3 regions of the Azospirillum brasilense genome follow, and region 1 is predicted to be linked to each of the others. Evidence: riboswitches for the same ligand, from Rfam matches in the RefSeq annotation. Region 1 holds a riboswitch; each other region holds the start of a gene.
What was found. Region 1 has a riboswitch for cobalamin ahead of D3869_RS20360 (TonB-dependent receptor plug domain-containing protein). Riboswitches for the same ligand answer to the same signal wherever they lie in the genome.
Positions count from the first base shown of each region.

Region 2: another riboswitch for cobalamin. It lies ahead of D3869_RS26600 (energy-coupling factor ABC transporter permease); the one in region 1 lies ahead of D3869_RS20360 (TonB-dependent receptor plug domain-containing protein).
Region 3: another riboswitch for cobalamin. It lies ahead of cobW (cobalamin biosynthesis protein CobW); the one in region 1 lies ahead of D3869_RS20360 (TonB-dependent receptor plug domain-containing protein).

Region 1 covers NZ_CP032346.1:1,392,430-1,394,624, forward strand. Annotated here, with positions in the region: gene D3869_RS20360 (TonB-dependent receptor plug domain-containing protein) at 1-934, opposite strand, end outside; cobalamin riboswitch at 1,051-1,269, opposite strand; gene D3869_RS20365 (hypothetical protein) at 1,323-1,781, opposite strand.
Region 2 covers NZ_CP032348.1:153,902-156,096, reverse strand. Annotated here, with positions in the region: gene D3869_RS26605 (glycosyltransferase family 9 protein) at 1-659, opposite strand, end outside; cobalamin riboswitch at 804-1,042, shown strand; gene D3869_RS26600 (energy-coupling factor ABC transporter permease) at 1,218-1,898, shown strand; gene D3869_RS26595 (superoxide dismutase) at 1,964-2,195, opposite strand, start outside.
Region 3 covers NZ_CP032346.1:926,433-928,627, forward strand. Annotated here, with positions in the region: gene D3869_RS18300 (ABC transporter ATP-binding protein) at 1-552, opposite strand, end outside; cobalamin riboswitch at 843-1,058, shown strand; gene cobW (cobalamin biosynthesis protein CobW) at 1,236-2,195, shown strand, end outside.

The DNA.
Region 1 (2,195 bases):
CGTCGCGGTAGTCGCGCTGCTGGCGGCCATGGGTCAGGCCGACGATGTGCTCCCACTTCCCGTCGAGAAGGGCGATCTTGCCCTGGAGCCGCCCGAAATACTGCTCTCCGGCGGTGCTGGTCCCGTCATCGACGGCGCCGCGCCCGCCGATGAAGCCGTCGGTGTCGGTGCGGAAGCGGGTGTAGCGGCCGGTCACCGCGATCTCGCTGCGCTCGGTCGGCCGGACGGCGGCGTTTCCGGTCAGCGTGCCGTTGCGGTAGCCGTCCTTCTCCGGGTTGCCGAGCCGCTTGTCGGCGACCGACACGCCGTCGCTGGTGACGCCCTGGCCGCTGAGGAACAGATCGTAGCGGTCGGTCCCGGTGCCGAAGGAGGCCCGCCCGGCGGCGGTGCCGAAGGACCCGCCCTCGACGGCGGCGCGGAACCGGGGGGCGCCGGCGCCGCGGCGGGTCACGATGTTGATGACGCCGCCGACCGCGTCGGAGCCGTAGAGCGCGCTCTGCGGGCCGCGCAGCACCTCGACGCGCTCAACATCGCCGGCCAGCAGATTGGCGAAATCGTATTCGGAACCGGCGGCGGGATCGTTCACCTCGATCCCGTCGATCAGGACGAGCGTCTGGTTGCCCTCGGACCCGCGGATGCGGAGCTGGGTCAGGGTGCCCATCGGGCCGGTGCGGTTGACGGCGACGCCGGGCACCGCGCGCAGCGCGTCGGACAGCAGACGGGTCTGGCGCTGCTCCAGCTCCTCATGGGTGATGATGGTCAGGGCGCTGCCGGTTTCCTCGGCGGCGGTGGGGACGCGGTTGGCGGTCACCGAGACCGGCGGAAGCGTCGTGATGGTGGTGGAATCGGCGAAGGCCGAGGTGGAGAAGGCAAGGCTTCCCAGAAGGGCGGCGAAGGACGCCGTCCGGTGAAGGCGGGGAATGCGGACACTCATTGAGACCTCGGGCGGGACGCCGGTGGCACGTCACCGCGAACGAAGTCCCACCGGACGCTCCACGAACGGAGTCCCGGTTCGACGACCTTCGGTGCACCCCGCCCGAACGTGTTCGCGTGTGACCACGACTGACGGCAGGTCTCCTGGCTCGCGGGTTATCGTCGGCCCATCGCCTTCCCAGGATCGCGATCCCAGTGGCATTCCGATGGACGACTCGCCGCTTACAGTTGCGGGGGCAGCCCCGGCGTTGGACCTTCGCACGGCGTTTTGCCGCGGAGTCCGCACCGTGTTCCCATTTTCAGCCCTTTCGGGCAACCGTCGGGTGCGACGCTACGCGGACGGAGCGGCTCCGGTCAAGCCGCAATCCGTTCCTTTCGTCCAGCCTGTGTCAGAGCGTGGTTCTCGGCCCGACCGCGGACCCATCCGGCATGGGCGGCACCATCTCCTTGCAATTGCCCACGCAATAGGTCTGCGCTTCGATCCGGCCGCCACAGGATTTATAGCAATCATTGTAATCGGAGGAGCAGGTGAGATTGCTGTAGCAGCTGGGGTTCCGGTCGAAATCGCTGAATGTCTTGATCTTTTTCTTGTCCGCATCCTTGGGCAAGGAACGGAGATAGGCCTGATATTCGCCCTGGGCGCGGGTCGTCGCCTCGGCCCGGCAGGTCTGAACGGCCAGCTCCTTCGCGGATTGGCAGATCGTCTGCGCCTGCTTGCACTGGGCGACACAGAGCTTTCCCGCCTCGCTGACGGGTGGAAAATAGCTTGCGACCGTCTCGAAACGCGGGCCGCAACCGGCCAATCCGGCTGCCAGCAGGCAGCCGAGCAGAATGGAACGCCGCATCATTGTGGGTGTCCTGCCGTGAATTACCGTCAATCGCTACGAACAACCCACCGGTTCGGAATCATCCATGGGCGACACGGAATTCGCAAAGCCGGCTCCCGGACCGGAACGCCGGCAACCCATGGGCGATCAACCGGCTGGTGTCGTTGCCTGCGGCCATCGCACCGACCACGATCCGGAAAGGACGCGCCCCCCTCTTGTCGCCGGGAGAGGGCCTGACTACATGACGGTTGAGGTCCGGGCCCCTCTGGCAGCGTCGCCCGGCGCTGTGATGTCGGACTTCCCATAGAGCCGTCGCCTTGGCGCGGCCTTGCGGAAGCTGGCCCCGACATTTCCCATGGGTCCTGCTCCCCACAAGGTCCACCGCCGGACGATGGCACCCGACGGGCCTTTGGGAGACATCGACATGGACCGCAG
Region 2 (2,195 bases), on a different replicon from region 1:
CCCACCGCCGTTTCCTCATGCAGGAAGGGGTTGGCCGCGCCAAGCTCGACCTCGGACCCATCGGGTTGCGGGCGCATCAGCCGGGGCGGGACGTGCGACTGCCAATAATCGCCCGGCCGATAGCGCCAGGTGCGCAGCCATTCGTAGGCGCGGTAATTGCCGTACTGGTCCAGCCGGTCGAGGACCAGGGACGGGCCGACGAAGAAATGACAAAGGTACAGCGCCGCCGTGCGCGACGGCGAGTCGAGGAACATCCGGCGCGCCCGGATGATCTGCTCCGCTGTCCACAGCTCGTCGGCATCGACCTGCCAGAGCAGGCAGTCCTCGGTCATGGCGGCCAGCGGCGCGGTGACCATCTCCACCTTGCCCTGCCAGAACATGCCGGGCGGCTTGCGGTAGACCGACACCCGCCCGGGCTCCTCCGCGGCGATGCGGTCGAGATATTCCGAGGTGCCGTCGCTGCTGCGCCCGTCGCGGTGACGGTCCTGCGGGACGCGCCCGCCCCGCTGCGCGCACCAGGAGGAGTCGCGGACCTGCTCCGCCACCCCCTCCACGACGTGCCAGTGCCAGGGGAAGGGCAGTTGGCGGAACACCTCCAGGTGATAGCGGATGAAGGGATCGCCGTTCAGCACGATGGTCAGGAAGTGAACCGGTAGCATGCCCGCAACCCCGTCCTTCGCCCGTTGATCCGGCCTCGCGCAGTCCGCCGGACCTTGTCGGTTCCACGGGAGCGGTGTCAAGGAAGCCGTGCGGCTCCCCCCTCGGGTCGCCATCCCCCTCTTGACGGCGGGGGACCCCGCCCCTACCCTGGCGCCGGTTATGGTTCCCCGCGCCCTCCGGTCGCGGGGCTAAGAGGGAAGCCGGTGAGCCGCCCCGAAGGGGGAGACACGGCAAATCCGGCGCTGCCCCCGCAACTGTGAGCGGTGAGCGGCCTCGTCCTTTCCGTGTCACTGGCGCCGCCTGCGGGAACGGGCGCCGGGAAGGCCGGACGATGCCGCCTTGACCCGCAAGCCAGGAGACCTGCCGTGACCGAACGTACGTCCTCGGGCGGGGTGCCCCGGTGGTCGCTTGCCGATGTCCGGCCCGACGGCCGCCCGTCCTCCGCAAGCCGTCCCCCCGGTGCGCCCAGCCAAGGGGACCAAGGGGGTTGCGATGCCGGTGCCTGCCAGCAACGACGCCCCTCCCAACGCATGGCAGACTCGGAAAGGGCATAGAGCATGCACATCGAACCCGGCGTCGTGGACGGCGCCAAGATCGCTCTCAGCTACGCGACGGCCGCCGGCGGCTTCGCGATGGCCGGCAAGCTGGCGCGCGACGACGTCCGCAACAACGGCGGGATCGCACCGCTGGTGCTGCGCAGCCTGATCGCCACCGCGCTGGTCTTCAGCTTCTTCGAGGTGTTCCCGCACCACCCCGTGGGCGTGTCGGAGGTTCACCTGATCCTCGGTTCGACGCTGCTCCTGCTGTTCGGCGCCGGTGCGGCCTCCATCGGCCTCGCCGCCGGCCTGCTGATCCAGGGCCTGTTCTTCGCGCCCTTCGACCTGCCGCAGTACGGCATGAACGTCACCACGCTGCTGGTCCCGCTGTGGGGCATCAGCCTGCTGGCGAAGCGGATCGTTCCCGACGCCACGCCCTATGTCGACCTGAAGTATTCGCAGGCGCTGGCCCTTTCCACCGCCTACCAGGGCGGCATCGTCGCCTGGGTGGCCTTCTGGGCCTTCTACGGCCACGGCTTCACCGCCGAGACCATGACGGAGGTCGCCTCCTTCGGCGCCGCCTACATGACCGTCATCATCGTCGAGCCGCTGGCCGACCTCGCCGTGCTGGCCATCGCCAAGGCGCTGCGCCGCCAGAGCCAGGGCCCGCTGTTCAACATCCGCCTGCATCAGGGCGCCTGACCGGCCCCCTGGACCGGACGGTTCGCAGGAAGGGCGGCGGGGACATCCCCGCCGCCCTTTTCCGTTCAGATCACCAGTTCGCCCTTGCGGATCGCCGCGTAGCGGCGGTTCACCGCCCCCCAGTCGACCACGTTCCACCAGGCCGCCAGATAGTCGGCGCGCCGGTTCTGATACTTCAGGTAATAGGCGTGCTCCCACACGTCGTTGCCCATCAGCACGGGCACGCCCTCCATGGCCGGCGAATCCTGGTTCGGGCGGGCGGCGATGGCGAGCTTGCCCGACGAGGGATCGGCGGTG
Region 3 (2,195 bases), 470 kb from region 1:
GTCCTCGTGGCCCATGCCGGCCAGCGGCTCGTCGAGCAGCATCACCTCCGGGTCGAGCGCCAGCGTGGTGGCGATCTCCAGCGCCCGCTTGCGGCCGTAGGGCAGCTCGGCGGCGGTGTGGCCGGCCCAGGGGGTCAGGTTCACCGCTTCGATCAGCTCCTCGGCGCGGGCGTGCAGGTCGTACAGGCTGGCCTCCGGCTTCCAGAAATGGAAGCTGGTGCCGCGCGGCCGCTGCAGAGCGACGCGGACGTTCTCCAGCACGCTGAGATGCGGGAAGACGGCGGAGATCTGGAAGGAGCGCACCATGCCGAGCATCGCCACGTCGGCGGGCTTCATGGCGGTGATGTCGCGCCCCTTGTAGAGGATCTGGCCGCGCGTCGGCGTCAGGAACTTGGTCAGCAGGTTGAAGACCGTGCTCTTGCCGGCGCCGTTGGGGCCGATCAGCGCGTGGATGGTGCCGCGGCGAACCTGGAGGTTCACCTCCTTCACCGCGATGAAGCCCTTGAACTCCTTCGAGAGTCCGCGCGCTTCCAGAATGATGTCGTCGGCCATGGGTGCCGCTTTTCCCTCCCTGTTCGTCCGCGTCGTCTGCCGGTCCGCGTTTTTGGTTAGGCTGATATAAGCACAGAACATGCCAATTGCGGGAAAATTCGTTAATCCGTTGATATCGTTGAATTCGCGAAAGGCGGCGATGGGCATCGCACGCGGTCTGGAGTGTCAGCTTTCCAGACAGACTGTACCGATCTTCCGACACACCAACGGCGGGATGGACGGAGCGTTCCGGGTTCGGCGGCGCGGTTTCCGGGCACCAAATGGCCGCTTGCAAATCGGGGGTCCGCCTGCAATTCTGCGCCTCCGACGGTGCCCCGTCCGCCGTGAAGGCGCGGGGATAATAGGGAATGCGGTGCGGACCCGGATGGGGTCCAAGGCCGCGGCTGCCCCCGCAACTGTGTGCGGCGAGTCCGCCTCCGGAAATGCCACGGGCCGACAGGCCGGGAAGGCGGGAGGCGCGGCGACGACCCGCGAGCCAGGAAACCTGCCGCCGGACCGACACTCATCCAATCCGCCGGGTGTGGCGGAGACAGGGAAGCCAGATCATGACGCCTCGCGCCGTCCTCAGTCCGTCCGCATGGCCGCTCCAGGCCGCCGCTCCGTCCCCGGCCGCCGGGCGCCCGCTCCGCTGACCGGCGGACCGGCCCACCCCATCCCCTATTTCAATTTTCAGGAGACGGCCGATGAACACCGGCCCGCTGACCGCCGGGAAGACCCCGGCCACCGTCATCACCGGCTTTCTCGGCGCCGGGAAGACGACGCTGATCCGCAGCCTGCTGGAGCAGGCCGGCGGGCGCCGTCTGGCGCTGATCATCAACGAATTCGGCGATGTCGGCATCGACGGCGAGATCCTGCGCGCCTGCGGCGATCCCACTTGCAGCGAGGACGACGTGATCGAGCTGGCGAACGGCTGCCTGTGCTGCACCGTCGCCGACGACTTCGTCCCGGCCATCGAGAAGCTGCTGTCCCGCCCGCAGCCGCCGGAACACATCATCATCGAGACGAGCGGCCTCGCCCTGCCGAAGCCGCTCGTCCAGGCCTTCCACTGGCCGGCGATCAAGACGCGGGTGACGGTGGACGGGGTGGTCGCGGTGGTCGACGCCGCCGCCGCCGCGGAAGGCCGCTTCGCCCCCGATCCGGCGGCGCTGGCCGCCCAGGCCGCCGAGGCCGGGCAGCTCGACCACGAGACCCCGGTGGAGGAGGTGTTCGAAGACCAGCTCCTCTGCGCCGACCTGATCGTGGTGAACAAGACCGATCTGGTCGAGGCCGCCGCTCTGGCGAAGGTCGAGGACCTGATCCGCGCCGCCATGGCCGAAGGTGGCACGGGGCGCGAGGCCAAGATCCTGCGCGCCAGCAACGGCAAGGTCGATCCGGTGGTTCTGCTGGGCGTCGGGGCCGGGGCCGAGGACGACCTCGCCAACCGCCCCAGCCACCATGACGAGGAGGAAGGCCACGACCACGACGACTTCACCAGCTTCGTCGTGGAGCTCGGCCCGCAGCCCGACCCGGCGGCGCTGGCGAAGACGCTGGAGCGGGTCGCCGCCGCCCATGGCGTGCTGCGCCTGAAGGGCTTCATCGACGTACCGGGCAAGCCGATGCGCCTTCTGGTGCAGGGCGTGGGAACGCGCATCCAGACCCATTTC